3 regions of the Streptococcus sp. ELY_137 genome follow, and region 1 is predicted to be linked to each of the others. Evidence: predicted binding sites of a transcription regulator. Region 1 holds the regulator's gene; each other region holds the start of a gene.
What was found. Region 1 encodes HrcA, which represses chaperone genes, less so after heat shock. Its sites were predicted from a motif close to TTAGCACTCNNNNNNNNNGAGTGCTAA; they were not measured.
Positions count from the first base shown of each region.

Region 2: a site for HrcA is predicted at 7,689-7,715, ahead of AC4HAO_RS05390 (ATP-dependent Clp protease ATP-binding subunit). Genes of this name have one in related genera too.
Region 3: a site for HrcA is predicted at 4,330-4,356, ahead of groES (co-chaperone GroES). Genes of this name have one in related genera too.

Region 1 is NZ_JBZFUL010000011.1:34,215-45,319, forward strand. It holds gene AC4HAO_RS08225 (histidine phosphatase family protein) at 7-708, shown strand; gene AC4HAO_RS08230 (M15 family metallopeptidase) at 695-1,429, shown strand; gene AC4HAO_RS08235 (glycoside hydrolase family 73 protein) at 1,446-2,030, shown strand; gene hrcA (heat-inducible transcriptional repressor HrcA) at 2,216-3,250, shown strand; gene grpE (nucleotide exchange factor GrpE) at 3,263-3,823, shown strand; gene dnaK (molecular chaperone DnaK) at 4,070-5,911, shown strand; gene dnaJ (molecular chaperone DnaJ) at 6,746-7,873, shown strand; gene truA (tRNA pseudouridine(38-40) synthase TruA) at 8,058-8,807, shown strand; gene AC4HAO_RS08265 (bifunctional hydroxymethylpyrimidine kinase/phosphomethylpyrimidine kinase) at 8,800-9,561, shown strand; gene AC4HAO_RS08270 (ECF transporter S component) at 9,548-10,018, shown strand; gene AC4HAO_RS08275 (TIGR01440 family protein) at 10,026-10,589, shown strand; gene AC4HAO_RS08280 (mechanosensitive ion channel family protein) at 10,642-11,105, opposite strand, start outside.
Region 2 is NZ_JBZFUL010000005.1:82,924-94,028, forward strand. It holds gene AC4HAO_RS05355 (sensor histidine kinase) at 1-516, opposite strand, end outside; gene AC4HAO_RS05360 (response regulator transcription factor) at 517-1,206, opposite strand; gene AC4HAO_RS05365 (ABC transporter ATP-binding protein) at 1,367-2,275, shown strand; gene AC4HAO_RS05370 (ABC transporter permease) at 2,275-3,015, shown strand; gene AC4HAO_RS05375 (ABC transporter permease) at 3,012-3,740, shown strand; gene AC4HAO_RS05380 (DUF1827 family protein) at 4,392-4,694, opposite strand; gene AC4HAO_RS05385 (NUDIX hydrolase) at 4,763-5,212, opposite strand; gene AC4HAO_RS05390 (ATP-dependent Clp protease ATP-binding subunit) at 5,301-7,580, opposite strand; gene argF (ornithine carbamoyltransferase) at 7,805-8,779, shown strand; gene AC4HAO_RS05400 (DUF1797 family protein) at 8,932-9,162, shown strand; gene AC4HAO_RS05405 (amino acid ABC transporter permease) at 9,687-10,376, shown strand; gene AC4HAO_RS05410 (amino acid ABC transporter ATP-binding protein) at 10,376-11,105, shown strand, end outside.
Region 3 is NZ_JBZFUL010000004.1:174,431-185,535, forward strand. It holds gene AC4HAO_RS04875 (ABC transporter substrate-binding protein) at 1-502, shown strand, start outside; gene AC4HAO_RS04880 (PTS sugar transporter subunit IIA) at 769-1,209, shown strand; gene AC4HAO_RS04885 (PTS sugar transporter subunit IIB) at 1,341-1,835, shown strand; gene AC4HAO_RS04890 (hypothetical protein) at 1,857-1,997, shown strand; gene AC4HAO_RS04895 (PTS mannose/fructose/sorbose/N-acetylgalactosamine transporter subunit IIC) at 2,249-3,103, shown strand; gene AC4HAO_RS04900 (PTS system mannose/fructose/sorbose family transporter subunit IID) at 3,105-3,941, shown strand; gene AC4HAO_RS04905 (DUF202 domain-containing protein) at 3,961-4,257, shown strand; gene groES (co-chaperone GroES) at 4,376-4,660, shown strand; gene groL (chaperonin GroEL) at 4,730-6,358, shown strand; gene AC4HAO_RS04920 (DUF975 family protein) at 6,976-7,674, opposite strand; gene AC4HAO_RS04925 (RluA family pseudouridine synthase) at 7,989-8,882, opposite strand; gene pbp2a (penicillin-binding protein PBP2A) at 8,951-11,105, shown strand, end outside.

The DNA of each region.
Region 1 (11,105 bases):
CTTATTATGGCAAAAACACGACTATTTATTGCCCGTCACGGGAAAACCATGTTTAATACAATTGGTCGGGCGCAGGGGTGGTCAGATACACCCTTGACGAAAGATGGAGAAAAAGGAATCAAGGAGTTGGGTCTTGGCTTGAAAGCGGCCGGTTTGCATTTTGCTGCGGCTTACTCTAGCGACAGTGGCCGGACTCTACAGACGATGGAAATTATCCTGAGTGAACTGGGGCAAGAGACGATTCCTTATAAGCGGGATAAGCGGATTCGTGAGTGGTGCTTTGGTAGTTTGGACGGAGGGTATGATGCTGAACTCTTTAACGGTGTTATGCCACGGGTTTTTGATAAGCCTGTTGAAGAGCTGACATATAAGGATATGGCTGATGCTATTTTAGCCGTTGATACAGCAGGCTGGGCTGAGCCTTGGGATGTGCTGAGGGAACGGATCCTTTCGGGATTTACCGATATTGCTAAGGAAGTTGAGAGTCAAGGGGGTGGTGATGCTATCGTAGTTAGCCACGGTATGACTATCGGCACACTGATGGGACTGCTGGATTCAACTTTACCGCGCAGTCTAGCTCTAGATAATGGCAGTGTTTGTCAGCTGACTTATGAAGAAGGTCGATTTCATATTGATGCTATCGGTGATATGTCTTATCGCCAAAAAGGCAGAGAATTGTTAGAAAAGGAAGTGTATGAAAAGTCGTAATCGCAATCTCTTGGTAGCTTTTATCGCTGCCCTGCTAATTATTTTTGGTGTTGCCTATGTTCGTGATAAACAAGAATCTCACCAGTCTCAAGTCAATTCGTCTTCTCATCAATCTGCTATGAAAGAGTCTAAAGCAACTGCAGAATTACCAAATGTTTCAGCAGACGATTGGCAGCTGATTCTTGTCAATCGGGATAATCTTACAGAAGAACTTAATCCTGAATTGACTTCAGTGGATAATATAGAGGTGGATTCTCGAATTGCTGATAATGTTAGAGATTTTTTAGAGGCGGCCCAACAAATTGATAGCAGTGAGCATTTGATTTCAGGCTATCGCAGTGTCGCCTATCAGGAGGAGCTCTTTAGTTCTTATGTTAAACAAGAAATGTCCAGTGATCCTAGTTTGAGCGAGGATGAGGCCAAGGAAAAGGTCAAGACCTATTCGCAGCCGGCAGGTGCTAGTGAACATCAGACAGGTTTAGCTATTGATATGAGTACCGTTGACAATCTTAACGAAAGCAATCCAACTGTTGTTTCTCAAATTAAGAAGTTGGCCCCCCGATATGGTTTTGTGTTACGCTTTGAAAAGGGCAAAAGTGACTCAACAGGCGTAGACTATGAAGACTGGCATTTCCGCTATGTCGGTAAGGCCTCGGCCAAATATATGACGAAGCATGATCTAAGCTTGGAAGAGTACCTTGCAGTGCTCAAGAAGAAATAAGTAAGGAGGTATATTTATGAGAACTAGGCTAAAATTTCGGCCTTTTATAATTGTTTTTGGCTTTGTTTTAGCCCTTATCCTTTTGCCCTTGCTTTTTAACATGAGAACTAAGGCTGCCAACACTAAGGTGGTATCTCACTATAGTCAGGAAGCTTTTATCAAGGAGGTTGCTCCAACTGCTCAAAAACTATCCAAAGCGTATGGAGTCAAAGCTTCTATTATCATTGCCCAGATGGCTCAGTCGTCTGACTATGGCTCTAATTTACTAGCGGTGCGTTATCACAACTATACAGGTATGTTAGCACAATCAGGACAGGCAAGGATTGTTTTAACGACTCAGTCTTACGAATCGGGTCAATGGCGGACAGTTAAGCAGCCTTACGCCATTTATACGGACTGGCAGAGTAGCCTTTCGGCTTATATGGAGGCATTGAGTTCTGGACTGTGGGGGACCCAGCTTTATACAACAGTAGCAACAGCTGAGGAATACACGACTGCTGTTCAAGCCTTGCAAAAAGCTGGCGTTAGTCCCGATCCTCATTATGCGGATAAACTCACTGCTATTATTCAGAAGCATCAGCTAACAAAGTATGATAAATGAGGTGGATGGAAGGTTCCTAAACCTATTGCCCAAATTGCAGTAGAAATAAGTCTTTTAGCACTCTTTTTGAAAGAGTGCTAATTTTTTGAGTTTTTCCCTTGACATCAATTTTTAGAGCAGTATAATAGAAACATAAGTTAGCACTCGTGTCATAAGAGTGCTAAATCTGACAGGAGGTGTCGGGGATGATTACACAGCGTCAAAATGATATTTTGTCCGTCATTATTGAATTGTTTACACAGACTCATGAACCTGTCGGATCAAAGCTTTTACAGAACTACATTGCTTCTAGCAGTGCTACGATTCGTAATGATATGGCTGCTTTAGAAAAAATTGGTTTATTGGAAAAAGCTCATACATCAAGTGGTCGCTTGCCCAGTCGTCAAGGTTTTCAATACTATGTCAATCATTTGTTAAATCTTGAGCGTGTTGATGAAGCGGATGTTTATGAGGTCGTCAAGGCTTTTGATTTTGAATTTTTTAAATTAGAGGATTTGTTACAAAAGGCTAGTGATATTTTGGCAAAGCTGACTGGCTGTACTGCTGTTGCTCTGGATGTTGAACCTAGCAATCAGCGCTTGAGCGCTTTTGATATTGTAAAGCTCAGTCACCACGATGCTCTAGCTGTCATGACTTTTGATGATTCCAATACTGTTACAAGTCAGTTTGCTATTCCCAAGAATTTTCTTGATGAGGATTTAGCCACTTTAAGCAATCTGGTATGTGAACGCTTTTTAGGGCAAACAGTGATGGAAATTCATTATCGGATTCGAACTGAGATCCCGCAGATTGTCCAACGCTATTTCAAGGTAACAGATAATGTCTTGGAATTATTTGAACATATCTTTAAGGAAATGTTTGTAGAAAAACTGTTCTTATCTGGTAAAGAGAATCTCCTCAGATATGCTGATGTTAAAACCTATCGCTTGTTTGATAATAATCAAGAGTTGGCTCTGGATATTAGAAAACAATTTCAAGATGAGCAGCCTTATGTTATTCGATTGGCTGAAGAAAATCAACAAGGGCTTAAGTCTTTGACTCAGTTATCCTACAAATTTTTAATCCCTTATCGTGGATTCGGTAGCTTGAGTCTTATGGGGCCTGTTACTGTAGATTATCAGCGGACTTTGGGACTTCTTAGCATTGTTAGTCGGGTTTTAACGATGAAGTTAGCGGATTTTTATCGCTATCTTAGCAGTAATCATTACGAGGTAAATTAAATAGGAGGCATTATGTCAGAAGATATTAAAAAAGAAAACGAAGAGGCTGCTGAAGAGACAGTGACAACGGTTTCTGAAGATGAAGAAAATCAGCAGGAGGCGACTGTAGTCGATAATGATGAAGAGGCTCCTGAAAAATCAGAACTTGAAGAAGCTCTTGCGAAGGCAGATGATTTTGAAAATAAATATCTGCGGGCTCACGCGGAGATGCAAAATATTCAGCGACGCGCCAATGAAGAGCGCCAGCAGCTGCAAAAGTATCGTTCACAGGATCTAGCTAAGGCGATTTTGCCTAGTTTGGATAATTTGGAGCGTGCTTTAGCGGTTGAGGGCTTGAGCGATGATGTGAAAAAAGGCTTGGAAATGGTACAAGAAAGCCTGATCCAAGCTCTCAAAGAAGAAGGCGTGGAAGAAGTAACAGTCGAAAGCTTTGATCACAATTTTCACATGGCAGTGCAGACCTTACCAGCTGACGATGAGCACCCAGCAGACAGTATTGCAGAAATCTTCCAAAAAGGCTACAAACTGCACGATCGGCTGCTTCGGCCAGCTATGGTGGTGGTGTATAACTAGTCAATAATGATGGGCATTAAAACGCCTCATCATTATACGGCAACCGCTATGGCGGATTGCCTAGACTCCTTACTAGCTCGATAGCAAAATGGTATCGATTTTACTATCAAACTAGTAACAGACTGACTTGTCCGAAATGACAGAAAACTAGTAAATAACGAACAAGAATAATAATTTAAATTTTGAAAGGAATTGAACGTTAATAGCAGTCGCTGGACTGTTTCAATGTTCTTGGTATCTTGTATTATGTCTAAAATTATTGGTATTGACTTAGGAACAACAAACTCAGCAGTTGCCGTTCTTGAAGGCACTGAAAGTAAAATTATCGCTAACCCAGAAGGTAACCGTACAACTCCTTCGGTTGTTTCATTTAAAAATGGGGAAATCATTGTCGGTGATGCCGCTAAGCGTCAAGCAGTAACAAACCCAGATACGGTTATTTCCATTAAGTCTAAAATGGGAACCTCTGAAAAAGTTTCTGCCAATGATAAAGAATATACTCCTCAAGAAATTTCAGCTATGATTCTGCAATACATCAAGGGATATGCTGAAGATTATCTTGGTGAAAAAGTTGAAAAGGCTGTCATCACTGTTCCGGCCTACTTCAATGATGCGCAACGTCAAGCAACTAAAGATGCTGGTAAAATCGCTGGTCTTGAAGTCGAACGGATCGTCAACGAACCAACTGCAGCAGCCCTTGCTTATGGTCTTGATAAACAAGATAAAGATGAAAAAATCTTAGTGTTTGACCTTGGTGGCGGTACCTTTGATGTCTCTATCCTTGAGTTGGGCGATGGTGTCTTCGATGTATTGGCTACTGCTGGTGATAATAAACTAGGTGGTGACGATTTCGACCAAAAGATTATTGACTACTTGGTTGATGAATTCAAGAAAGAAAATGGCATTGACCTGTCAACTGACAAGATGGCTCTGCAACGTTTGAAAGATGCTGCCGAAAAAGCTAAGAAGGACTTGTCGGGGGTCACCCAAACACAAATCAGCCTGCCTTTCATCACTGCGGGTGATGCTGGACCGCTCCACTTGGAAGTCTCATTAACACGTGCTAAATTTGATGATTTGACTCGCGATCTTGTTGACCGCACCAAGACCCCTGTTCGCCAAGCTTTGTCTGATGCTGATTTGAGCCTGTCAGAAATTGATGAAGTCATCTTAGTTGGTGGTTCAACGCGTATCCCTGCTGTTGTTGAAGCAGTTAAGGCTGAAACTGGTAAAGAACCAAACAAATCTGTAAACCCTGATGAAGTCGTAGCCATGGGTGCTGCTATTCAAGGTGGTGTCATCACTGGTGATGTCAAAGACGTCGTGCTTCTTGATGTTACCCCACTGTCACTTGGTATCGAAACTATGGGCGGTGTCTTCACGAAGTTGATTGACCGCAACACAACTATCCCAACTTCTAAGTCACAAGTCTTTTCAACCGCAGCCGATAACCAACCAGCTGTTGATATCCATGTTCTCCAAGGGGAACGCCCAATGGCAGCTGATAACAAGACACTTGGACGTTTCCAATTGACCGATATTCCAGCTGCTCCTCGTGGTGTACCACAAATCGAAGTAACCTTTGATATTGACAAGAACGGTATTGTATCGGTTAAAGCCAAAGACCTTGGAACGCAAAAAGAACAGCACATTGTTATCAAGTCAAATGACGGTCTTTCTGAAGAAGAAATCGATCGCATGATGAAAGATGCGGAGGCCAATGCTGATGCTGATGCTAAGCGTAAAGAAGAAGTTGACCTCAAGAATGAAGTTGACCAAGCGATCTTTGCAACAGAAAAGACCATTAAAGAAACTGAAGGCAAAGGCTTCGATAGCGAACGTGACGCAGCCCAATCAGCTCTTGATGAATTAAAAGCCGCTCAGGAATCAGGCAATCTTGACGACATGAAGTCTAAACTTGAAGCTCTCAATGAAAAAGCTCAAGCTCTTGCGGTAAAACTTTACGAACAAGCTGCTGCTGAGCAGCAGGCAGCTGGCGGAGCAGAAGGTGCGCAAGCAACTGACTCAGCTGACAATAACGGTAATGGTGGCGATGATGTTGTAGATGGGGAGTTCACGGAGAAATAACCCACCAAAACTGACGACTATACTAAAGAGCTCATCAGTTAACAGTTGTCGCTATAGCGAATAACTTAGGTGTCTTACTAACTCGTCAGTAAAATATTATCGATTTTGCATCCTCGTGTCGCAAAAACGCCCCACCCAGTGGGCAATTTATCCCACGAGCCAAAAAATGATGAGCTGGTGGCAAGACCTGTGAACTGTTCTACCCTGAGCGTGGAAATTCGAAAGCGAGATAGTAACTCTACTATAAAACCAACTGCAGAGGTTGCAACTCAGCCTCTGTTTTTGAGAATAAGGCAAAAATCGATCAGCAGAGTTGTGATTTCGTCGTCTCACCTCTATAAGAGTGATGAGGACAGGTCACAAACATGCTGTAAACTGCTTCCATCAGCTACTTTGACTAATTATTTCTTTGCAATTTTGATAGCGATTTTATCAATTTTCGGTAAGGATTTTCCAAGCTTAAACAGAAAGAAATACAGGTGTTCTCAACTGAACGCGGACTAAGGACTGTGCCAAAAAGATAAACTTTATATAGATGCAAGGAATCATCGGACAGTTTTCTATTTTTTAAGTCTCTTAGGAGTTTGTCCACAGAAAAAAACTTTATAGAAAGGAATTGAACCCGCCCTAAAAATTTGTGTGAAAAGATAAATCGTCTAGAAAATCAGGATTTTCTGTTTTCTCATAGTACATCAATAGAAAGGAATACAAGTTCGTTTATTCGAACACAGGCTAAAAACCTAGTGAAAAAGATAAACTTCCTAGTGTGTTTGACACACTGCGTCAGTTTTCTATTTTCATACGGTTTTCTTAACGCCTTTTGTATCATAAATTATGAACAATCAAGAATATTATGACCGTCTGGGGGTGTCCAAGGATGCCTCGCAAGATGAAATCAAAAAAGCCTATCGTAAGATGTCTAAGAAATACCACCCAGACATCAACAAAGAGCCTGGGGCTGAGCAAAAATACAAGGATATTCAAGAGGCTTACGAAACCTTGGGAGACGAGCAAAAACGTGCTGCTTATGATCAGTATGGACCAGACGGTGCCAATGCAGGATTCGGTGGCGGTTTTGGCGGTTTCGATAGCGCAGGATTCGGTGGTTTCGAAGATATCTTTTCCAGTTTCTTTGGTGGAGGTACTAGCCGCAATCCTAATGCGCCACGTCAAGGTGATGATTTGCAATATCGCTTGAACTTGAAATTTGAAGAGGCGGTTTTTGGGGCTGAAAAAGATGTTACCTATAATCGGGAAGCTGAGTGTCACACCTGTCATGGTTCTGGGGCCAAGCCTGGAACGAGTCCAGTGACCTGCAGTCGATGTCACGGTCAAGGTGTGATCAATGTAGATACTCAAACGCCCCTTGGTATGATGCGCCGCCAGGTGACTTGTGATGTCTGCCATGGTACTGGTAAGGAAATTAAGGATCCATGTACGACTTGTCAAGGTAGTGGTCATGAAAAGAAATCACATAAGGTTTCTGTTAAGGTGCCAGCAGGTGTTGAAACTGGTCAACAGATCCGTTTGCAAGGTCAAGGGGAAGCAGGGTTTAACGGCGGTCCTTACGGTGATCTCTTCGTTATTATTAATGTCTTACCAAGCAAGAAATTTGAACGTGATGGTTCAACTATCTACTATACCTTGAATATCAGTTTTGCCCAAGCTGCTCTTGGAGATACTGTTGAGGTACCGACAGTCCATGGTGATGTTGAAATGACGATTCCTGAAGGTACTCAAACGGGTAAAACTTTCCGTCTCAAGGGTAAAGGAGCTCCTCGTCTGCGCGGGGGCAGTCAGGGGGATCAGCATGTAACGATTAATGTTGTCACTCCTACTAAGCTTAATGAGGCACAAAAAGAGGCCCTGATGGCTTTTGCAGCAGCCAGCGGCGAAAGCAGTATTCAACCTAAGAAAAAAGGATTCTTTGATAAGGTTAAAGACGCCTTTGATGCTGAATAGATTTATAATCAAAGGGCAGATATTTAGAACAAGGTCATTAAGTTATCAAAATCAAAAGAAACTATTCCCGAATGTAGCTGTTCCTACATAAAATGGAATAGTTTTTTTATAGGTTCAATCTGTCCGGGGACAGATTGACTCTTTTTCTCTGGGCGAGACTGATTAATCATGCTAAAATAAGGCTATGGTAAGATACAAGGCGATTATCTCTTATGATGGCACCCTGTTTGCGGGCTTTCAGAGGCAGACTAAGGAACGGTCAGTTCAAGAAGAGTTAGAAAAAACTTTGCAGCGACTAAACAGTGGTTTTCCTGTAAAGGTACATGGAGCTGGACGAACGGATAGTGGCGTTCATGCCTATGGGCAAGTCATTCATTTTGATTTACCTCAGGTTCGTGATGAAGAAAAGCTGAGGTTTGGGTTGGATACTCAGTTACCTGAAGATATTGATGTGGTTAGTGTTGAGCAAGTGACTGATGATTTTCATGCTCGCTATCATAAGCATAGTAAGACGTATGAGTTTCTTGTTGACATTGGCCGTCCTAAAAATCCTATGATGCGGGCCTATGCAACGCACTATCCTTATCCTATCGATTTGGCTGCTATGCAGGAAGCTATCAAAGATTTAGTGGGCACCCATGATTTTACTGGCTTTACAGCTTCAGGGAGCTCGGTGACTAATAAGGTGAGAACGATTACAAGGGCAGAGGTGACGGTTGATGCCAAGACTGGCTTTTTAGTTTTTACTTTTACTGGTAATGGCTTCCTCTATAAGCAGGTGCGCAATATGGTAGGAACTCTCTTGAAAATTGGCAATGGGCGTATGCCTGTAAATCAGGTTAGGACAGTATTAGAAACGAAGAATCGTAATTTGGCTGGGCCAACAGCTGCTGGCAACGGCCTTTATCTGAAGGAGATTATCTATGATGACTAATGTTTTGGCTATTTCGGGAAACGACGTATTTAGCGGGGGTGGTCTTTACGCAGACCTCAATACATATACAGCTAATGGCCTGCGTGGTTTTGTGGCAGTAACGTGTTTGACAGCTATGACAGAAAAAGGCTTTGAGGTATTTGCGACAGATGGACAGGTCTTTAAAGCACAGTTGGATAGCCTGAAACCTGTTGCCTTTGGAGCTATTAAACTGGGATTATTGCCAAATACTGCCATTGCCACCCAAGCACTGAAATTTATAGAAGACCACAAGGGAATACCAATCGTTTTAGACCCTGTTTTGGTCTGTAAGGAAAAACACGATGTCGCAGTCAGTGCACTGCGTGATGAATTATTAAAATTTTTCCCTAATATCACTATAGTGACTCCGAATTTATCAGAAGCCGAGTTGCTTGCCCAGCAGGAAATCAAGACACTGGAAGATATGAAATCTGCAGCTAAGACTCTTCATCAACTTGGTGCTCCAACAGTTGTTATTAAAGGGGGCAGTCGCTTGGATTCTGAGAGAGCTGTAGATCTTTTCTACGATGGGGAAGATTTTAGAGTTTTGGATTACCCTGTGCTTGACAAAAACAATGTCGGAGCAGGGTGCACCTTCGCGTCTAGTATTGCTAGCCAATTGGTTCTTGGCAAGGAGATTTTCGAGGCAGTAAGGATAGCTAAGGGCTTCGTTTATCAAGGTATTCAACATTCTGATCAGTATGGAGTGGTACAGAATTATGAGGCAAATTAGACTACACCAATTAACACTTCTAGCTTTGCTAGCGGCACTTAGTACGGTATTAGGTTTTATTCATATTCCATCTCCAACTGGTTTTTTGACCTTGCTGGATGCAGGAGTTTTCTTTACCGCCTTTTATATGGGTAGTCGCGGCGGAGCAGCCGTCGGGGGGATATCTGCTTTTCTTTTAGATCTATTGTTGGGCTACCCCCAGTATATGTTGTTTAGTTTGCTAGCCCACGGCTTGCAGGGACTCCTTGCTGGTTTACAAGGAAAATATCGCTTTGTTGGAGTGCTATTGGCCTCTATAACTATGGTCGGTGTTTATGTTTTAGCTGCTTTGATACTTGGTTATGGCTGGGGAGCGGCTGTCGCCGGGATATGGGGGAATTCTTTTCAGACGATACTTGGTGCGGTGATAGGCTTTATAGCTTTTAAGCTGTTTTCAAATTTATTTCCTAAGAAATGAGGATATGATGGATTTAGACCTACTAAAAAAACAAACAGAAGGAATTATTGTAGATATATTGGAACGCTCTGCGATTAAACCGGGACAGATTTTTGTCCTAGGCTTATCTTCCAGTGAGGTAGCTGGTGGTCGTATTGGCCAAAACTCCAGCTTAGAAATTGGTGAAGTCGTTGTACAGACTGTCTTAAATGAGACGCAAAAGCGTGATGTCTATTTAGCTGTTCAGGGCTGTGAGCATCTCAATCGAGCTCTAGTCGTAGAAGAGTCTGTTGCAGAGGAAAAGCAGCTGGAGGTGGTTAATGTGCTTCCCAGTCTTCATGCTGGCGGCAGTGGCCAGCTAGCCGCATTTAAATTTATGGAGCACCCTGTTGAGGTTGAAGAGCTTGTTGCGCATGCAGGTCTAGATATTGGTGATACCTTTATTGGCATGCATGTTAAACGTGTTCAAGTTCCTCTGATTCCCATTCAAAGGGAACTCGGAGGAGCTCATGTAACAGCCCTTGCTAGCCGCCCAAAACTCATCGGAGGCGACCGGGCTCTGCATGAAAAAGATTCTATTCGAAAAGCCTAAAAGCTGATAATGTGGTAGTTGTTTGCTGTCATAAAAAGAGCTGGACTTAAGCTCAGCTCTTTGATGTTGGTGGAATGATGTGGGCACTGGGTGTGGGGAGTGTCATGCCATCTTTCAATAATGCCTCCTGATAAAGACGGAAAAATTTGGAGTAGATACGGAACTGTTGCCCATTTTGCACAAAAATATCTACTCGAAAAACGAATTGCCCATTGATAGCTGTTCGGGGACCTAAGATATTAGGGACTCCTACAATTTCTGGATTGCTAGGAACCTCTTGGCTATTAACCTCCTTGATGATCTGAGTCACCCGATCAAGATTCGTGGTGGCATAGATAGGAATGTCAACTTGAGCCCGCATATCTCCGCGAGATTGGTTGCTGACCAGCAAAATTTGCCGATTTGGAATGAAATGCAGTGTTCCGTCAAAATCTCGAATTTCTGTCGTACGAATCCCCACGCTGGACACTGTTCCTGAAACAGAGTCCACCGTTACGGAATCTCCAACATCAAATT
Region 2 (11,105 bases), on a different contig from region 1:
ATAGATAAGGAGCAAAATCACGAGGATGCCTAAGAAAATACCTAAAGATAGCTTAGCAATATCAAAGAAATTTTGTGCATTGTAATAATTGGCTGGAAATTTAGCGTAGGCGCCTTTAGGGTATCCTATGATAAGCAGTTTCTTGCCTACTACAAAGGTAAAGACAGGATAGTCGTCCAGATACCAGCGTGACGCACGCGCAATATCTGCCATGCCATAGCGATGGTTGAGTTTGTCTGGCAACTGATAGGACTGCTTAATCTCTCCCTCTTCAGACAGCAGCATGAACCAGATCTTTTGCTTGTCTAAGACCTTCTTATTCTGAGCGGTTAAGGTCAGTTTGTCATGACTGATGAGAGTCTGCGCTAGAGTAGTAGGTTCTTCAGCCCTCTGTCTCATATTGTCAATGATATGAGAACTACCAAATAAAAAGATAAAAATAGCAGTAACTCCCAGAAAAACCACGGTCGCAAAATAGGTCAGCAAGACTTTGGAAAAATATTTAAAAGTTGTCATCTAATTCACCCGCAACTGGTAGCCCAGTCCTTTAATGGTAATCAAGTGGACAGGTTTGGAAGGGTTAGCCTCGATCTTCTGCCGTACCTTACGGATGTGCGCCATGAGCGTATTTTCATAACCCTGATAATTGTTGCCCCAGACCTTGCTCAAGAGCTGGTCAAAAGTGACGATTTTATTTTTGTGGTCGTAAAGGACCTTAAGCAGGCTATATTCCTTAGCGGTCAGTGGGATTTCCCCGTCTTTTCTGAGAATGGCTGCACGCTCAAAATCAATCTGGCAGGCACTTAGTTCGACTAGCTCATCCTGCTGGGGATAGCTACGCCTGAGAATGGACAGCAGACGCAGCTCCAGCTCTTTAGGGCGAAAAGGTTTGACGATGTAGTCATCCGCTCCCAGCTCAAAGCCTTGGTATTGCTTTTCAATGTCAGACACTGCCGACAGGAAAAGGACTGGCATAGCAGAAGTCTTTCGGATTTCTTTTAACACCTCAAAGCCAGAACCATCCGGCAGCATGATATCTAAAATGGCCAAGTCAAACGATTCCTTTTCCAGAAGATCTAAAGCTTCTTTTTTACTCGCTGCAGTGGTTAGCTGCTTAAATCCTGCAATGGACAGACTTTCTGTAACCATATCTAAGATATCAGAATTATCATCTAAAATGAGTAGTTTTCTGTCTTTTTCGCTCATATCTCTTACCTCAAACCTAGTATAGCATAATCAAAAGGGTGGCTCTGCTATTTTCCAAAAAATTAAGGAAGAAGTAAGGAGAGCAACAAGGAGAGATAAGGTGGGGACACTATACTAGAGGTATCAATGGGGAAAACCAACAATCGAAAAGGAGACTGTCATGAGCGACTATATTATTGAAACGGATCATCTAAGTAAGGATTTCACTGGAGAATTATCTGTCAATCAGCTGTCTATCCATGTCAAGAAAAACGAAATTTATGGCTTCCTTGGACCAAATGGTGCTGGAAAGTCAACAACAATGAAAATGTTTCTGGGGCTTTTACAACCAACCCAAGGCTCAATCAAATTATTTGGCAAAGAGTTTTCTAATAATCAAATTGCCGTATTGTCAGATGTAGGATCCCTCATTGAAGAGCCTTCTTATTATGCCAATCTGACCGGCTATGAAAATTTACAAATCATTCAGCGCTTACTCAAACTGCCCAAAGAAAATATTGACAAGGTGCTGAAGATTGTCAAGCTTTACGATCAAAAGGATAAGTTGGTTAAAAATTACTCATTGGGTATGAAGCAGCGGTTAGGAATTGCCTTAGCCATTGTCAAATTTCCTAAATTATTAATTCTAGATGAGCCAACCAACGGACTGGACCCTGCTGGTATTCAGGAAATCCGCGAACTCATCAAGTCCCTGCCACAAAAATACGACATGACGATCATTATTTCCAGCCACATTCTATCAGAGATTGAACAGATGGCTACGACTGTTGGTATTATCAATAAAGGAACGCTACTTTTTGAAGGGGATCTCACTGACCTTGAAGAAGATGAAAAATACCTTTTTGAGACTAGTGATGATGCAGCAGCTAAACAACTGCTAATAAGTAAAGGTTTTGAACTAGAGGAAAATCAGAGCTTGGTACTTAAGGATTATAACAAGAGCAATATTGCAACAGCTGTCAAATTTTTGGTGGCAAATGACGTTGATATTTACCAAGTTCGCATGATTCGTAAATCATTGGAAGAGGTCTTCCTTGATATGACAGGACGTGAAGGAGGTGTCTTGTAATGCTCAATCTACGCTTAGAATTTACCAAATTAAAAAGGCGCTCTTTCTTGCTGTCCTTGATTGTCATTGTTGTTATAGAATTAGTCTGGAGCAGTCTAATTATCAATCATGAGTTGCCGGAAACGCGGGAGGCCCACAACGCCATCTTTGACATGGCTTATATGAACGACCTTATCCTTCCGATTTTTCTTGCTGTTTTGGCCTCTAGATTACTGGAGATGGAGCATTTGGGTAAGACATTTAAAATGTTGCAAACCAGCAATGAAAGTCCTTGGCAACTTTTTAGGGCTAAACTAACCTTGATGGCCGCTTTTGCCTTTGTAGTCAGTTTGCTACAAAATATCTTTTTAAAATTCATTATCCAAGCTGCACAAGTCCAGGTAACACTCACTCAATTAAGTCTCTCTTTACTGACAACTTTTTTAGTCTGTATTTTCTTATCTTGCCTTCATCTATGTTTGGCTTTTATCTATGAAAAAGCAAGTGTGACGGTAGTAACAGGCCTAATTGGTGCCTTTCTATCATTTGTTGGTATTGGTGCTTTGCCTTTGCCTATTCGTTTCTTTGTTCCGTGGCAATACTTCTCTATGATGGGAATTGCTAAGCGAATAACAGGAGCCCACACCTACCTTTTCCAATACGATAGTAGCTATCCTTTTAAATTAGTTATTCTGCTGCTTATCATACTTTTAACTCTCCTTGTCAGTAAAAAGATCATCGGAAAGGCGGATTTATTATGATGGCATTTGAATTTAAAAAAATCAGGAAAAGCGCTATTCCGATAATACTTATCTTCTTCAATCTTGTCGGAACCTTATTGGGAACAATGCTATTCGCCCTTAATCGCAAGTACCTTATTGATGGGACAGAAGCTCTTATCCTCTGGGGGCAAACGGTTTTCTACGCCTCACAAATTTTCACTCCTATTTTGATTGGAATCATCTGTTCTATCTCTTGTCAATTTGAAGAAACTAATAAAAACTGGCAGCGGCTCTTGAGCATTCCCGTCACACCTAGCCGCATTATTTTAGCAAAAATCGCTAGCTTATCAGTGGTTATGGCTATCAGCCAATTATTGGTACTCTGCTTTTATATGCTTAGTGCTGTCGTTTTGAAAGTACCCTTTGTGACTTATCTGACAGACTTTTTATTCTGGTCCATTACAGGATGGCTGGCGACCGTTACTATTGTTACCATTCAAGTTTTTATCAGTATTCGCCGGAAAAATTTTGCAGTACCCATTCTTATCTCAGCTATTTTGGCAATGGCAGGTCTTATGACTCTCTTTGTTGGGAATAGTCTATTTACTATCTTTCCCTATACTCAAGTTGCAGTAGGCCTCCGATCTCGCGATTTAGCACCTTTTCCCTTGTCAGAATTAGCCTTGTTCTTAGGGCTCAATGCCCTTTACATTATTCTCTTTTATGGTTTAGCAGTCAGACAGCTTAGAAAACGTTTCATTTAGGTGGTTTGTTTAAAAAGGATTAAACAAAGTTTGCTCTGCCATTTTGCAAAAAATTAAAGGAGGCAGCCTAAGGATTGTTCTTCGGGAATGAAACATCACTTAGCTCTTAATTCCGCTTTGATACAAAACTGCTATTATTAGACGAGTAAACAAATGGTTTGGCTCCAGCAGGAATTCACAAAATTCGGAAATTGATCATTAGACTAACTAAATCAGTGTGAACCCTGTTATAAGGTAACTATATCTGAGACAAGCTTTGTCAAGAAGTATTGCCAAGTTTTTGAGTTAGTAAGACAGGCCAACTGTAGTGAGCGGTCATATAACTAAGTACGAGAGGGAACCAAATTGATTCTCTCTTTTCTACTATTTATCAAAGATAATGCGACTTTCCAGTCCCTAAATTTTTTCTGGAGATTTTTTAGAGATTTATTAATGCATAAGCGACATTAAGGATGCAGAGTTTGGAGGGCTCACAGACTTTAAATACTGGTTTAGAATTGGGGAGTAGCTTGTGGGTCTATACTCGTGATTAGCTCAATAAATCCTCTCCTCCTAGAAATAAAAAAGAGGAAGCAAACTGGCGTCTACATTCCTCATTAATAAAAAATACCGCTCGTTTGGGCGGTAACTGGCTATAATCTCAGATCCACTTTAATTTATTATTGGAATTGAGATTTCAATCAACTTTTCTGTATGACTCGATTTGATTTGATCGGGAATAACGATATCCGGATTAATTTTGCGCTTGAAGAAGAACTCACGGATCTTCTCAATTTCTTCATCTTTAATAGCACGATGACGATTTGAAATCAAGAGCTCATAATGACCAGGTGCTTTAGAAAAAATAACATCACTGTTGCCGGCCGAATACACCTCAACTAACTTAGCGTCAGTATTGCGCAGCTGGTTGCGAACAAGATCAGGATGGCTACTTGTAGTATTGATAAGTCTCATGACTATCCTCCTTAAGGGATTTGCATATTACCATTATAGCACGATTTTATTAAAATGGCGGTGCTTGATTATTTTTTATAAACCCTTTTCCACTGCTCAACCCCCCATTTATGGCTTCCTCGCTTAAGCTTACTGACTGCTTCATCAATTGAAAACCAAGCTAGATTATTAAAATCTTCTAAGGGTTTGCCTGTATCTACAAAGTCTGTAACTTCATAGATGTAGGCCGGATTATAAAAATAAGTGTCTCGATGACTGGAATAGAAGTATTCATCAGCCTGGCCGTAATAAGTTCCGAACCGAGCTGTAAAGCCTAGCTCTTCAATCAATTCACGGCTGAGAGCCTGAAGATGGTCTTCACCCTCTTCAATTTCACCCCCCGGTAAAAACCAAGCGCCGTTAGGAGCTTGCACCAAGATAATTTTTGTCTGGTTTGGATTAGGTATGACAGCATAGACACCGTAACGGCTAACGTAGTCTTTACCAGTAATTTTTTCTCCATAAGTAGGGTTAGTCATTCTATTGCCTCGTCTCTAATTAGTTTATACTGATTATACCAAGAAAACGGCCTGAAAACATTTCAGACCGTTTAAGTTTTACAATGATTTATTCTGCAAGGGAAGCTTCTTCCTTAAGGGGGGAATCTTCATCCTTCTTAGCCCCCTTGATAGTGATTTTACCATTAGAAGTCATGACAGCCTTGAAATGCTTTTCATTTGGATTATCGAGATAAAAATCGGTAATCGCATCTTCAATATGCTCCTGAATGGTACGACGCAAAGGTCTCGCCCCCATCTTAGGATCATAGCCAAGATCAACTAATTTTTCTTTAACCTTAGCTGTGACATCAAGATGGAGTCCATTGGTAGCTAGACGATTATTAACATCTTCCAGCATCAAATCAACAATCGTCAGTAAGTTTTCCTTACTGAGGGCTTGGAATTCAACGATACCATCGAAACGGTTCATAAATTCTGGACTAAAGAAGTTACCCAACTCTCCCAGAACGGAATTAGTACGACCCTCACGAGCCGCTCCAAACCCGACTGAAGCTTCCACTTTACCAGTACCAGCATTTGAAGTCATGATGATAATAGTATCTTTGAAGCTGACTGTACGGCCTTGACCGTCTGTCAGACGACCATCATCCAGCACCTGCAAGAACATATGCATGACATCTGGGTGAGCTTTTTCGACTTCGTCTAAAAGGATAAGCGAATAAGGATTGCGGCGAACTTGTTCAGTTAATTGACCAGCTTCTTCGTAGCCAACGTATCCTGGAGGAGCTCCAACTAGCTTAGCTACGGCATGTTTTTCCATATATTCAGACATGTCGAAACGGATCATACTGTCGGCAGAACCAAAGAGTTCAATCGCCAACTGTTTGGACAGCTCAGTCTTACCAACGCCGGTTGGGCCGACAAAAAGGAAACTACCAATAGGACGATTCGGAGCTCCCAGACCGACACGGTTACGGCGAATGGCTTTGGCAATCTTATCAACAGCAGCATCTTGACCGATAACATGAGATTTCAAATCATCTGCTAGGTTGACCAACTGAGATTGCTCTTTTTCTTTCAAATCACCGACAGGAATATTGGTCTTTTCTTCCACAATTGCTTCGATATGCTTTTCAGTGATAACCGGAATATCTTGATCCGATAATTGCTGAGCCTGCATTTCTTTATATTTAGCAATTTGATCGCGGAAATAGGCTGCTTTTTCAAAGTCTTCTTCACGTGTAGCCTGTGCCTTGAGATTTTCCGCCTCAACTAAACGCTTGTCGATATCCTTAGGATCGACAAAGTTGAGTGTTAAATTCATCTTGGAGCCGGCCTCATCCAAAAGGTCAATAGCCTTATCAGGCAAGAAGCGATCTTGGATGTAGCGGTTAGAAAGAACGGCAGCCGCTTCAATAGCGTCATCTGTGTACTTAACATGATGATAATCCTGATATTTAGGCTGAATACCGCGTAAAATCGTAATGGTCTCTTCAACAGACGGTTCGTCAACCTTAACTGGCTGCATCCGTCGTTCAAGTGCAGCATCTTTCTCAATAATTCGATATTCATTGAGCGTGGTAGCTCCGACTAGTTGCAGATCACCGCGGGCAAGAGCCGGTTTCAGGATATTGCCTGCATCCATACTGCCATCGGTTGTTCCTCCAGCCCCAACAATTTCATGGATTTCATCAATAAAGAGAATCACATCTTGGCGCTGACGGATTTCTTCCATCAACTTTTGCATGCGTTCTTCAAATTGCCCTCGGATACCTGTTCCTTGTACTAGACTGACAACATCCAAACGGATAACCTGTTTGTTTTGTAGTTTCTGAGGAACATTGCCATCGACAATTTTTTGAGCTAAGCCCTCGACGACAGCAGTCTTACCTACACCGGGTTCCCCGATCAAAACCGGATTGTTTTTTGTCCGACGGTTGAGGATTTCAATTACTCGCACGATCTCTTGGTCGCGCCCAATAACAGGATCAATATCACCGCGACGGGCAATGTCTGTGACGTTAATACCAAATTCCTCCAAGATTCCTTGAGGTTGCTGAGGTGCTTGGGGCTGCGGACGGCGTCTGCGGTTGTTGCCGCCTCCACTGTTGTTGCCATTTCCATTGCCGCCTGATCTACCAGCTTCTGTTTGAGGAGCGTTAGGCAGTTCTTGGTTAAAGGCGCGAAAATTGTTTAAATCACCAAAGAAATCATCAAAGAAAGAATCCATGGATTGGTTAGTGGGGTTACTATTGAGAATATTTTCTGGATCGGCTTTCATAATCTGGTAGCAGTTCTGGCAGAGATCAATCTGCTTTTGCTGCCCGTTGACATTTGTGTATAGATGTATGCTAGCATCGTTAAGTTGACAATTTTGACATAACATAGGATTACCTCCAATCTGACTGATTTGGCCTTATAGTCAATAAAGGTCAAATTCTATGATGTTATTATAACACTCATGACTTAGAAATCAAGTAAAAAGATTATAATTTTAGCAGAGGAAGAGTGAGAGTGCTAATTTTATAAAAATGAATAAAATACAGTTTATTCTTGACAAAAACGCAAAATATTATAGAATTATTGTATAAAAATACAAAAGAGGTAACCATGGCAAAATCATTTTTAAAAGAAATAGACTTCACAAAACAGGAACTGCTAGATTTAATTACCCAGTCTGCTAAGTTTAAGCAGCTCAAAAAGGATAAGGTTCCTCATAACTATCTAGAAGGACAAAATATTGCTCTCATTTTTGAAAAGACTTCTACTAGAACACGTTCAGCCTTTACAGTGGCAGGACAAGATTTGGGAATGAACATTACCTATCTAGGTGCTGGTGAAATCCAGCTGGGTAAAAAAGAATCAATTATTGATACAGCCAGAGTTCTCGGTTCTATGTTCGATGGCATCGAATATCGCGGATTCAGGCAGGAAGATATTGAGACCTTAGCCGTCCATGCCAACGTTCCAGTTTGGAACGGTTTGACAGACACCTGGCATCCTACCCAGATGATAGCGGACTTTTTGACTCTGACGGAGCACTTTGGCAGCCTTGATGGTTTGAGTATCGCCTACCTAGGAGATGGCCGCAATAATATGGCTAATTCCCTTCTGGTAACATCAGCCATTCTCGGTGTCAACTGTACCATTATTGCCCCCAAAGACTTACAGCCTAGTAAGGCTATCATTGATTTAGCACACCTGCACAATACAGGTGCTGTATTAAAAGTGACGGATGATGTGACAGACGTAAAAGGGGTCGATATGATTTATACGGATGTCTGGGTGTCCATGGGAGAAGAAGTCGATTTTAAGGACAGAATTGACTTGCTCCTGCCTTATCAGGTCAACAAAGAGCTGCTTGATTTGGCTGATAATCCTGATCTGATTGTTATGCACTGCTTGCCAGCTTTCCACGATACCAATACCGATATTGGTTATAGCATTTACGAGCAGTACGGTTATAGTGAATTAGAGATTACCGATGAAGTCTTCCAAAAGTACAGCTCGGTTATCTTCCAAGAGGCGGAAAATCGTATGCATGCTATCAAAGCAATTCTTTACCAATCCTACCAAGAGAATTAATAATGTAAAAATCACAGTGATTTCCGGCTTTTCATCTATCTCAATCTTTTACTTTATGGTAAAATAGGGATAGTTAAAAACATTATGATGCAAGAGTTCCTGAAATTCATACGATATTTTGCGGATTTGTATCTTAGTTAAGGAGAATCTACATGGAATCACATTTGGTGAGAATTATTGATCGTCTGAATTTGATGACGACAGATGGAGGCAACTTAAAGAGGAATTTTGAACGTGACGGCCTCGTTGTTGCAGAAGTTTCTTTTGCTAACGACCCCGAAAATGGCCCTGTTTTCACATTGCGTGATATTAAGGCGCGTGAAACCTACACCTTTGACAGCATTGACTTGATTGCTATGGAAATCTATGATCTGCTCTACTAATTAAAAACAAAATAGAAATTAAAAAGATAATTGAATTGATCTTCAGGAGTTGGATTTAAAATCTAACACCTCGGAGGTCTTTTTCTTATCTTTAAACTAGCCTTGCCTGCTGTTCAAATCCAAAAGCAGGGGCCTGTGTGTCCAGGATAAAATTTTTCGGCACCTATAATCTCTTATAATAGCTCTGTGCAGTGATCAGTTGGAAGCTCCGCGTTTCGGTTTTTAGTTCCCTATTTTATTAAGTCTGCTGGACTATTAAGGGAGTAAAATGGAGTCAACTTTACTGATCCCTAATCCTAGTTTTGCTGTGAATCTCTCACTCTACTAGCCAATATAGGCTTTCGATAGTCCGAATAATCTTTAATTCCTTTTTAATAGGGAGAACTAATTTTATAAACAGATATTGTATTATTATTCATTTTATGATAGAATTGGTTATAAAATTATTGATAAGCAGCTAAAATTTAAAACATATCTAGCTGGCCTTTAAGAATGGCTCAAAGCCGTATAATAGGAGTAAATCTGTGAATTTTGATTTTTCGTTTTTACCCAAATATTGGGGTTACTTTAACTATGGCGTGATTGTCACCATCATGATTTCTATCTGTGTCGTTTTATTTGGAACCATCTTGGGTGTTCTGGTGGCCCTTGCCAAACGCTCGCACATCAAGTTACTGAACTGGCTGGTTAGCTTTTATGTCTGGGTCTTTCGTGGAACACCTATGGTTGTTCAAATCATGATTGCCTTTCTTTGGATGGACTTTAAAAATGCACCGTCAATTGGTTTTGGTACGGTTGAGTTAGACTTTTCCCGCTTGATTCCAGGTATTATTATTCTGTCTTTAAATAGCGGTGCCTATATTTCAGAAATCGTTCGTGCTGGGATTGAAGCAGTTCCTAAAGGTCAGACCGAAGCGGCTTATTCGCTGGGAATTAAGCCAGCCAAGGCAATGCGTTACGTGGTGTTGCCTCAGGCTTTTAAAAATATCCTGCCTGCCTTGGGAAATGAATTTATCACCATTATTAAAGACAGTTCACTCTTGCAGACTATTGGTATCATGGAATTGTGGAACGGCGCCCAAACGGTCTTAGCGACAACCTATATTCCACTGGAACCCCTCTTGTTCGCTGCTTTCTACTATTTGGTGCTGACAACTATTTTGACAGCTGGACAAAAGTCACTTGAAAACCGTCTTGGGAAAGGACAAAAATAATGACAGATACATTGATTAGTATTAAAAATCTGCATAAATATTTTGGCAATAACGAAGTTCTCAAAGGAATAGATTTAGAAATTAAAAAAGGAGAAGTTGTTGCCATCATCGGTCCGTCGGGATCAGGGAAATCTACTTTCCTGCGTGCCATGAACCTGCTGGAAGTGCCGACTAAAGGAACGATCAGCTTTGAAGGTGTTGATATTACAGATAAAAGGAACGACGTTTTCAAGATGCGTGAGAAAATGGGAATGGTGTTCCAACAATTTAACCTCTTTCCTAATATGAATGTACTGGAAAATATTACTTTAGCACCAACGAAAATCAAAGGACAGTCTCGACCTCAGGCAGAAGAAAAAGCCTATGAATTACTGGACAAGGTTGGACTGAAAGATAAGGCCAAAGCCAATCCAACATCGTTATCAGGAGGTCAGCAGCAGCGGATTGCAATTGCACGCGGTTTAGCCATGGATCCAGATGTTCTCCTCTTTGATGAACCCACATCAGCTCTCGATCCCGAAATGGTTGGGGAAGTGCTCGCTGTTATCCAAGACTTGGCTAAGTCCGGTATGACCATGGTTATCGTCACCCACGAAATGGGATTTGCCAAAGAAGTCGCAGATCGTGTTATCTTTATGGATGGCGGTGTCATCGTAGAAGAAGGGAGTCCGCAGCAGGTTTTTGATCAAACAAAGGAAGAGCGGACCAAGGACTTCTTAGGTAAAGTCT
Region 3 (11,105 bases), on a different contig from region 1:
TGTAGCCTTTATGCCCATGACTCTGGCGGAATATCGGACCTATAAACCTTACCCTTATCATGTTGCCAAATATTCCTCTTTTGAGTGGACCTGTGTTCGCATGCCCGTAAAATCCTCCAGAGTAATTCCTAATCAGCTCCAGACCTCCCTTTTTGGAATTTCATCTAAGAGCGGTCATAAAAGTCTAGCTTGGGAATTTATGAAACTTTTGGTTGAGAATGAACATCAGAGCCAACTAATGAAGAATTCTCCTGGAGCCTCTGTGAAGAAATCCGTGGTAACAAGCAGTTCTATGACTAAGCTTTTTAATCAGGGTAGCCTCGGTGGTAACGCTCTTACTACCGACAATTTGACAGCTATGCTCTCACACTCGCGTGTTGAACCTCGCTCTCTAACCACCCAGGAGATATTAGACAAGGCTGATTACCTCATAGCTCAGTCCATATCGGAGGACAGCTTGGACGATGATTTACAGGCAATTCAGGATAAGCTGAACCAGTAGGCAAAAACTAGACTAATCTCCAATAATTAAAACCAATTAAAAACGCTCGTTCAATGAGGGACTGCGGCCTATTAGCAGCGTAAGTAAACTACAAATAAAAGTGTTGGGAAGACAAGCGTCTTAGAATCTTGTCTTCCCAACACTTTTTCTTTTTAAGTGACAAATGTCATTGCACGAGTGACAAGTGTTAATCGTATGATGTGACAAACAACAATGTAAAAGCGTTTCCAATTTTTGTAAAATAAAGACAATAAAAGGAGGGTCTTATGAAGTATCTGGTGTTAGTCAGTCACGGTGGCTTGGCCGAGGGATTGAAAACCTCGTTGGCCATGTTTGCTGGCGATAAGATTGATCAAGTTCTAGCTTTTGGTCTGCAGAATGGTAAGTCAGTTGATGACTTTGCTAGTCAAATCAAGGAAGGCTTGGAAGCTCAGACAAATGAGCAGGATGAGTTTGTTGTCCTAGCGGATATTGTCGGCGGTAGTCCCCTGACAACATTCCTAAATGTTTTGGCCGAAAAAGGAAAATTGGATACAGCGCTGGTCATTGGCGGAATGAACTTAACAGCGGCTCTAACAGCTGTTGTCATGAAGGATATGCTGGAAGGGGAAGCTCTGGCAGAAAATATTCTATCGGAAGCTTCAACAGCTCTTCAGCAATTCCAAGTATCTGGTGATGATGATGCTGACGACGATGATGACATTTAGTTAGTAGTGCTTGATGGTCAACTTCAAGTCTTTCTAGCTGGTAAAAATGCTATATTTAGCAATTTTGCTAACCATTTTATTGTAATTATAACTAGCCTTAGGCTAAATTTATTTTAAGAGGAGAGAAGAACATGTCAATTTCATTTGTTCGTATCGATGACCGTATGATTCACGGTCAAACTGTAACACGTTGGGCAAAAGAGTACCCATGCGATGGGTTGATTGCGGTAAATGACGCAGCTGCCAATAATAAGGTATTAATCCAAGCTTACAAGGGAGCATCGGATAAGAAAACTTTTGTTTGGACCAAAGAAGCTTTTGCGCAAAAATCTAAAAAAGTAACAGATTCTGACAGCCGCTACTTCCTTATCGCTAAGAATCCTATCGATATGAAGGAAATTTTGGTGGATCAAGGCTTTGTACCAGATGATATTAAAGAAATTATTGTCGGTCCAGCTAATGATCGCCCCGGTGCTGTCAAACTTGGTAACAACCAGTCAATCACTCAAGAAGAGGCCGATGCTATTGAAGAGATTGAGAAAGCTGGTTACAAGGTGAAATTCCAGCTCCTACCAGATGTTTCTATCGGCTACTGGTCAGACTTTAAATCACAATTTGGTTATTAACGTAGAAGGCTTGTCTAGGTTTTGAAATACTGGGTAAACTACGGCAATCGTTATGATGGCTTACCTATCTACCTTACTAACTTTGTAGAAACTGCCTATAAGCAGTTTTGTCTGGTGATAAAGAGAAAGGCGATTGTCGCCAGTTTTCTCGTAACGTCTTAGCATCTTGTTAACTGAACACGGGCTAAAATCCTAGTAAAAAAGATAAACGTCCTTGTGTCTTTACGACACAGCGTCCGTTTCCTATTTTTTATACAGATTTCTTCATGCCCTTTGTATCTTGCTAATTGAACACGAGCTGCGAGCTGTGTCAAAAAGACAGCTTCTCCTAGAGTCCTGCGACTCTTCGTCGAACCTGCTATTTTGCCTTTGCTCGCTAACGCTCTTAGTATCTTAAATAAAGGAGAAATATTATGACAATTTCTTGGTTACAAGCAGCCATTCTTGGCTTGTTTGCCTGTTTGTCTTCCATGCCTGGCCTCGGTGGTACCACCATTGGTAACTACACTTTAGGTCGTCCCTTAGTCGGAGGTCTGGTCTGTGGCCTGATCCTTGGAGACCTTAAAACAGGTATCGTTTGTGGGGTTGCTATGCAGCTTGTTTATATCGCCTTGGTAACACCTGGTGGTACTGTATCAGCTGATGTTCGTGCGGTATCTTATATTGGTATTCCTTTGGCGATGGTTGCTATTCACTCACAAGGACTGTCAGCTAATTCAGCTGATGCAGCTAATCTTGCAAAATCAATGGGGACCTTGGTAGGTACTATTGGTACCGTGCTTTTCTACGGAACAGCTACTATGAACCTGGTATGGCAGCACATCGGCTGGAGAGCTGTTGAAAAGAGAGATTATAAAAAACTGTACGCAGTAGACTGGGGCCTTCCTTGGGTCTCCCATATCATCTTTTCATTCATTCCGACGCTAATTATGTGTAAACTAGGAGCAAGCGCAGTTACGGCGTTGAAAGAAGCACTGCCATTGGACGGTATTCCAATGAAGACCCTCTTTACGGTAGGTTCCTTGCTCCCATGTGTAGGGATTGCTATTCTTTTGAAACAAATTGTTGATAAGGCAGTTGACTTTATCCCATTCTTTGTTGGATTTACCCTTGCAGCATCATTGGGATTGAACTTGGTATCATGTGCAGTCATTTCCCTTATCTTTGCGGTCTTGTTCTATGAACTAGAAATGGCTAAAAACGCTAAGGCTACAGCAGTAGCTGGTGCAGATAATCTAGAATTTGATGACGATGAGGAGGATATCTAAGATGGCTCAAAAGAAAATTTCAAAGAAAACACTAACTAAATCCTTCCATCATTGGTATTATGGGAACTTAACCTGCTTCTCACAAGAGCATATGCAGACCTTTGGTTACCTAACCTCTATGCTGCCAATCGTTGAAGAGCTTTACGATAATGAAGATGATAAAGCGCGTTCTATGCAGACCTATACGGCCTTCTTCAATACAGAACCACAACTTGGTTCCCTTATTGTTGGGGTAACAGCTGGCTTGGAAGAAGCTCGTGCGAATGGTTCAGATGGTGTTGATGATGAAACTATCAATGGTCTACGTGCTGGTTTGATGGGACCCGTTGCTGGTATCGGTGATTCCCTTGTTGTCGGTACTTTGATTCCAATTATCTTAGGGATTGCCCTTGGCTTGTCAACTGGCGGTTCGCCGGTCGGTGCGATATTCTATATTGTGGTTTGGAATCTCTTAGCCTACTTTGGTATGCGTTTTGCCTACTTCAAGGGTTATGAACTTGGGGATAAGGCAGTTGAAGTTTTGGTTGGCCCCCAAGGACAAGCTATCCGTAAAGCCGTAGCTATTGTTGGTGGTATGGTTGTCGGTGCTGTAGCTGCAACTTGGGTTCCTATTAAAACAGCCTTTGAATTGAAGAATTCTTCTGGAAAAGCTTTCTTAGTGTTGCAAGACCAGTTGGATGGTGTTTATCCAGGCTTGTTAACAGCTTTAATTACCGTTTTCTGCTGGTGGTTGATGGCTAAGAAAAATATGTCGCCAATTAAAGTTATGCTGCTCTTAGTAGTTCTTGCTCTTGTTGGTGTCCTGACAGGCTTCTTCGATCCAGGATTAAAATACTAAATCAAAAAATGGAGCGCTTATGCTGACAGAAAAAGAATTTATCACCGGTTATGAGAAGGAGATTGCCTACCAAAAGCATATGATTGAAAATCTAGGACGTTGGTTTACGCTGATGTTTCTCATCGCTAGCATTGGTATCATCTTAGTTTATCTGCTTTCAGCATATCTCGTCGTTCGTATTATCGGTATTGTCCTGATTATCTTGGGAGTATTAGGAATGCTGCTCTTTGGCTACGGTATTTACAAGGGGCGCCTTAATGTCCAAAAAGTTATCGATGACTTTGAAGAAAAGATGACTCGGGCAAAAGCAAAATAAAACAAAAACTTTGTCGGAAGACAGAGTTTTTTCTTGACTATTTTTGACCAAATGATACAATGATAAGTGTAATTAGCACTCAAGATATTAGAGTGCTAAAAAATATTGGAGGTTTATTATGTTGAAGCCATTAGGTGATCGTATTGTTGTAAAATTTGAAGAAGTAGAAGAAACGACAGCAAGTGGTTTTGTTTTAGCAGGCGGCTCTCATGAAGCCACTAAAACAGCGACTGTTGTAGCCGTTGGTCAGGGTAGTCGCACCTTGACAGGAGAACTCGTTGCTCCAAGCGTTTCTGCGGGTGATAAAGTACTCGTTGAAAATGGAGCTGGTCTTGACGTCAAAGACGGTGATGACAAGGTCTCAATCATTCGTGAAGCAGATATTTTAGCTGTATTAGCCTAATCGGCTAGCTGCCCCATGTCTGTAATAATTTTATAAATAGAAACTTTAGAAAGTAGGAAAGTAACTATTATGGCAAAAGATATTAAATTTTCAGCCGATGCCCGTTCTGCTATGGTGCGCGGGGTTGATGCGCTGGCAGATACTGTTAAGGTAACGCTTGGCCCTAAAGGTCGTAATGTTGTTTTGGAAAAATCCTTTGGTTCACCCTTGATTACGAATGACGGTGTAACTATTGCTAAGGAAATCGAACTAGAAGACCATTTTGAAAACATGGGGGCCAAATTAGTTTCAGAAGTTGCTTCAAAAACTAATGATATTGCAGGTGACGGAACAACTACAGCCACTGTTTTAACCCAAGCCATCGTTCGCGAAGGGCTTAAAAATGTAACAGCAGGAGCTAACCCAATCGGTATCCGTCGCGGTATCGAAAGAGCTGTTTCAACAGCTGTTGAAGGCTTAAAAGCTATCGCTCAACCAGTTTCTGGTAAAGAAGCTATTGCGCAAGTTGCTGCTGTATCTTCACGTTCTGAAAAAGTTGGTGAATACATTTCAGAAGCTATGGAAAAAGTTGGCAATGACGGTGTCATCACCATTGAAGAGTCCCGTGGTATGGAAACTGAATTGGACGTTGTTGAAGGGATGCAATTTGATCGCGGTTACCTTTCTCAATACATGGTAACCGATAATGAAAAGATGGTTGCTGATCTGGATAATCCTTATATCTTGATTACCGATAAGAAAATTTCAAATATCCAAGATGTTCTTCCTCTTTTAGAAGAAGTACTTAAAACCAGCCGCCCGCTCTTGATTATCGCAGACGATGTTGATGGAGAAGCTTTACCTACATTGGTTCTAAATAAGATTCGCGGAACCTTTAATGTTGTTGCGGTTAAAGCACCAGGTTTTGGTGATCGCCGCAAGGCTATGTTGGAAGATATTGCTGTTTTGACTGGTGGTACTGTCATTACCGAAGACCTTGGTCTGGAACTCAAGGATGCCAGCATTGCTTCTCTTGGTCAGGCTGCTAAAATCACTATTGACAAAGATTCAACAGTGATTGTTGAAGGAGCTGGCGAAGCCTCTGCCATTACAGAGCGTGTCAACTTGATCAAATCACAATTGGAAACAACAACATCAGACTTTGATCGTGAAAAATTGCAAGAACGGTTGGCAAAATTATCTGGCGGTGTTGCAGTTATCAAGGTTGGTGCTGCGACTGAAACAGAATTAAAAGAAATGAAACTTCGCATTGAAGACGCCCTTAATGCAACCCGCGCTGCCGTTGAAGAAGGTATCGTTGCCGGTGGTGGTACAGCCCTTGTTAATGTCATTGAAAAAGTTGCCTCTCTTGATGTGAAAGGGGATGAAGCAACTGGCCGTAACATTGTTCTGCGTGCGCTTGAAGAACCCGTTCGTCAAATTGCCCGTAACGCTGGCTATGAAGGTTCCGTTATCATCGAAAAACTTAAAGCTAGCGCTGTTGGTACAGGCTTTAATGCAGCCGATGGAAGCTGGGTAGATATGGTTGAAGCAGGAATCATTGATCCTGTCAAAGTTAGCCGTTCGGCCCTGCAAAATGCAGCTTCTGTTGCTAGCCTCATTCTAACAACTGAAGCTGTTGTCGCTGATCACCCAGAAGAGTCATCAGCACCGGCAGCACCAGCTATGGATCCAGGTATGATGGGTGGCATGATGTAATAGAGACAACCTATCTAAGTAGCAAAGGAGCTGGCTGGTTAAGAGAGTGGGACTCAATCAGTAAATCGAGGTAAAATCACGATTTTGATTTTCCTCGCTCTCTTATTTTAAGGCTCAGGGCTCTGCCACTTTCCTGTTTTTAGGTGGCAGGCTTTGGCAGTCTATCCCCAGACTGTTGGAGCTATCACTTAGGTGGTAGTTAAACAGTCCAGTGGACTGTTTAAGGAGTCGCCTAAAGATAGGGAAGCGCCCCAAGATAAGGACCGCCAATCAGCAGCGGTTCATTGAAGATAAAGCACCTAATGAACTGTGTGGGAGTAAGACTTGTTGGCTATACCAACAAGTCTTACTCCCAACCACTGCGTCGATCTGGTAAATCTAGGATAATGCTAATGGATCTGGATTTTTGTCCCAGACTCTTCTTGCTAACTCTAAAGAGACAGTGTTATCAGCTGTCTCTTTTTTGTACTGTAACGTTAAAGGCTTTCTAGCTATCATAATTGGCTGAAAGATTAGGCTGGCTTGCTATGATGAATGAATTATATTCCTCACTAACTTATAAAAATGGAAGGCTCATCTGAACCTTCCGTTTTTTCTTTTCAATATGGGAGTAGCTTTTAATCCGTTAGAGCAGCTGGATTTTGACCAATGAGAGTCCGGTAGAACTCAGCATGTGTCGCTAGGATGTAAGGGTAGAGCCAGAGATAGCCGATTCCAAGGGTTAGGGTTGCTAAGAGCCACCAACCAAGAAAACTGAGATCAAGGACGAAAAGTTCCCATTTGTGTCCCTTCATCAAATGCTTGGATCTGGTGATGGCTTCGGTAGCTGTTAGTTTTTTTCCTTGTCGTTTAAGATCATCAACGATATAGATAGACATAGCATAAGAGTAAGCTTTGATGATGCCAGGGATAATGAGGAGCAAAGTCCAAAGTAGTATGAAGATATATTGAAGAATCCAAGTCAGAATAAAGGACCAAATACGACCTTCTGTAAATCCTGCGAAGACGCTGGCAAGAATATTTTCGTCCTTACGATTATCAATCAAATGAAGAAAGCCTAGAATAGTACTGGCAGCAATCAAGCCAAGGAATAGGCCGCCGGTTTGTACCAAAGGTGAAGCATAAAAAGTGACATGTATACCAGTAATAAGACCATTATGGTGAGTCATCAATTCCTTTGTGGTTAGGATATCATGGATGCTATCCGTTTGAAGAAAAATCTGAATAAGCCAAACGATAGCAACGACCCCGATAGCCCATTTCCAATTGCCAGAAAGCTTTTGTTTAGCTCGAGATTTTAATTCACTTCGTTTCATGGTAATTTCCTTTGTATTAGTTTATCGATACAATGATTATATACTGTTTTCCTAAATTTGTAAAGAGATCTTATGAAAAATATGTGCTGGAACAAAATATCCTAGCATAGGATGTATATTATGATAATAAAGTAATAAAATCATTACCAATTCCGATAATTCAGGCTGCTAGCCTATCGAAGTTTCCATTAGAGCTTACAAGGGATAATCAATAATGGAGAGGCTACCAAATTAAAAGAATCCAAGTAATCAAGGAGCTTTAACTCTCCTATACGGCGGCTTTGCAGCCTCTTACAGTTTTAACTATAAACTCTCTAGGGAAATTTGGGAGGAGCATGATACTTTCTATCGTGTAGTCCTTGTTCAAAGCTTGCTGATTTGGCTTTAAACGTCAGAATTTCTGCTGTAAAGGGATGGGTAAAACTGAGCTGGTAAGCGTGAAGCATCAGTCGCCCCTTGGGATGCCTATGATAAAGTGGATCACCAATGAGGGGATGATCGTGATAGGCTAGATGGACACGAATTTGATGGGTTCGTCCAGTTTCTAGCCGACAGTCAACAAGAGTCTGATTGGGAAAGCTCTTGAGTTTAGTGACATGAGTAATAGCCCCTTGGCCTGTCTGGGGACTAACGATACGCTTTCTGCGGTCATGTCGATCTCGTCCAATCTTATCAGTATAAGTGACTTTCTTTTGCCTAAATCCCCCCTGAACCAAAGCCCAGTAATGACGACTAATCTTTTTATCTTCTAATAATCGATTAAGAATGGGTAGTACAAAAGGATTTTTAGCAAAAAGCACCAAGCCGCTAGTTTCCTTATCCAAGCGATGGACGACATAGCAGGTTTGCCCAGCGTAGGCAGACACATGGTTGAGTAAGGCCACCTCATCAGGGGCATTGCCGTGGGTTTTCATTCCTTCGGGTTTATTAACGATAATCAGATGTTCATCTTGATAGCAGCAGTCGACTAGCTCTTTTTGACCTAGGGGAATTTCTTTTTTAGGGTAGTCGTCTTGGTCAAAAATCACATCAATATAATCTCCAGCTTGAACAGGGCTCTGCCAGTTGATGCTATTTCCATTGACAAACAGATGCTTCTTCGTCCGTAGAAAGTGACGTATTTTGCGGGGAACTAACCAGTGTTCCTCCAGCAATCCTTTGACTGTTGTCTGGGGGAAAGAGGGCGGTAGAGTAATTCGGAATTTCATGCTTTTGATTTTAGCACAAATCGCATTTTCTCTCTAGGTTTTTGAAGGAAACTTGCTATAATAGGGCTATGAAGTTTTTAGAGATAATCAAACAGCAGGCTCGTCAATTGAAAACGAAGCTGCTGAATAGAAACAAGAATAAAGAAAAACCTTCAAGGAAGCCGTCTGACAGTCAAGCTGGTGATGAAATGAGCATGACCCAGCGCTTGGAGTCAGTACCTGTTCATGAAAGCGAGTACCATCGCAGTCAAGGCCACCATCAGAGTCACCTAGACAGGCTGATTGAAAAATATCCTAAACTCGCTTTTCTCAAGGTCATCATCCCAGATAAACAATCTTGGATTCGCCGTTTTTGGCGTCGCTACCAGATTAACAAGATTTTGGCCATTGGAGCTAGTATCTTTGTTCTTTTTACAGCGGCCTATCTTTTTTATCTAGCCAAAACAACTAATGTATCTGACTTACAGGATGCTTTGAAATCTTCAACGGTTATTTATGATAAAGAAGGTCAGCAAGCTGGTAACCTGATGGGGAATAAGGGAACCTATGTTGAATTAGATGCTATCTCTGATGATTTAGAAAAAGCTGTCATTGCAACCGAGGATCGCAGTTTCTATAAGAATCACGGTATTAATTATAAGCGCTTTTTCTTAGCTGTTCTAACTGCCGGAAAATTCGGAGGAGGCTCAACAATTACCCAGCAGTTAGCCAAGAATGCTTACCTGACTCAGGAACAGACTGTTACGCGGAAGGCTAAGGAATTTTTCCTAGCAGTAGAGCTCAATAAGAAATATTCCAAAAACCAAATTTTAACTATGTATCTCAACAATGCCTACTTTGGCAATGGTGTATGGGGAGTTGAGGATGCCAGTCAGAAATATTTTGGAACCAGTGCTGCTGATTTGACTGTTGATGAAGCGGCAACTTTGGCGGGAATGTTGAAAGGCCCAGAGATTTATAATCCGCTTTATTCAGCTGATAATGCTACCAACCGACGCGATACTGTCCTGCAAAACATGGTTAATGCTGGCTATTTGACACAAGCTGATGCAAAATCATATAGGGGCGTTGATATATCCAGCCGCCTTAGTGATACCTATGCGGGCAAGGCTGAGGAGTATAATTATCCCTCTTATTTTGATGCTGTAGTCAACGAAGCTATTGATAAATACGGGATATCGGAGAAAGATATTCTTAATAATGGCTATAAGATCTACACTGAATTGGATACCAACTATCAAGATGGAATGCAAACAGTCTATGCTCAAACGGCCAATTTTCCTACCTCACCTTATGATGGCTCAACAGCTCAGTCTGCCAGTGTAGCTATCGACCCATCGACCGGCGGTGTCCGCAGTCTAGTTGGACGTCTCGGCTCGACGGATGATCCCACCTTTAGATCCTATAACTATGCTACTCAGTCATCGCGCAGTCCAGGATCAACGATTAAGCCTCTGGTTGTATATTCACCAGCTGTAGCCGAAGGTTATGATATTGATGAGGAGCTTCCTAATACTGTTCAGGATTATAATGGTTATGCTCCTTCTAACTACGGCGGTATTGAGACGGAAAGTGTTCCTATGTATCAGGCATTGGCCAATTCCTATAATATTCCAGCTGTTCATCTGCTGAACGAAATGGGAGTCAGCACGGCTTTTGATTATGGTAAAAAATTTGGTCTCAATATGGATAATGTGCCTAAAAACCTAGGTGTTGCCCTTGGTGGCAGTGTCACAACTAACCCATTAGAAATGGCTCAAGCATACTCCACTTTTGCTAATGGTGGGGTTATGAATGAAGCCCACTTTATCACTAAGATTGAGACGGCCTCAGGTAAGCCCGTCGTCGAGTATAAGAAAGCTTCATCTCGCGTTATTAGTAAGTCTGTCAGCAACAAGATGACTAGTATGATGCTGGGGACTTTTTCCAACGGGACAGCTGTCAGTGCTAATGCCTATGGCTATACTATGGCTGGGAAAACAGGGACTACTGAAACCAACTTTGACGAAAACTTGATCAGTGATGAATGGGTTATCGGTTATACACCTGATGTGGTCATTGCTCAGTGGATGGGCTTTGAGCATACGGACGAAAATCATTATATTGTTGATGAATATGGAACTTCTGACAATGTCTTTAGCCAAGTATCGAGTTACATTCTACCCTACACCAAGGGGACAGAATTTTCTCAAGAGAATGCCTATTTATCGGATGGTCAGGATC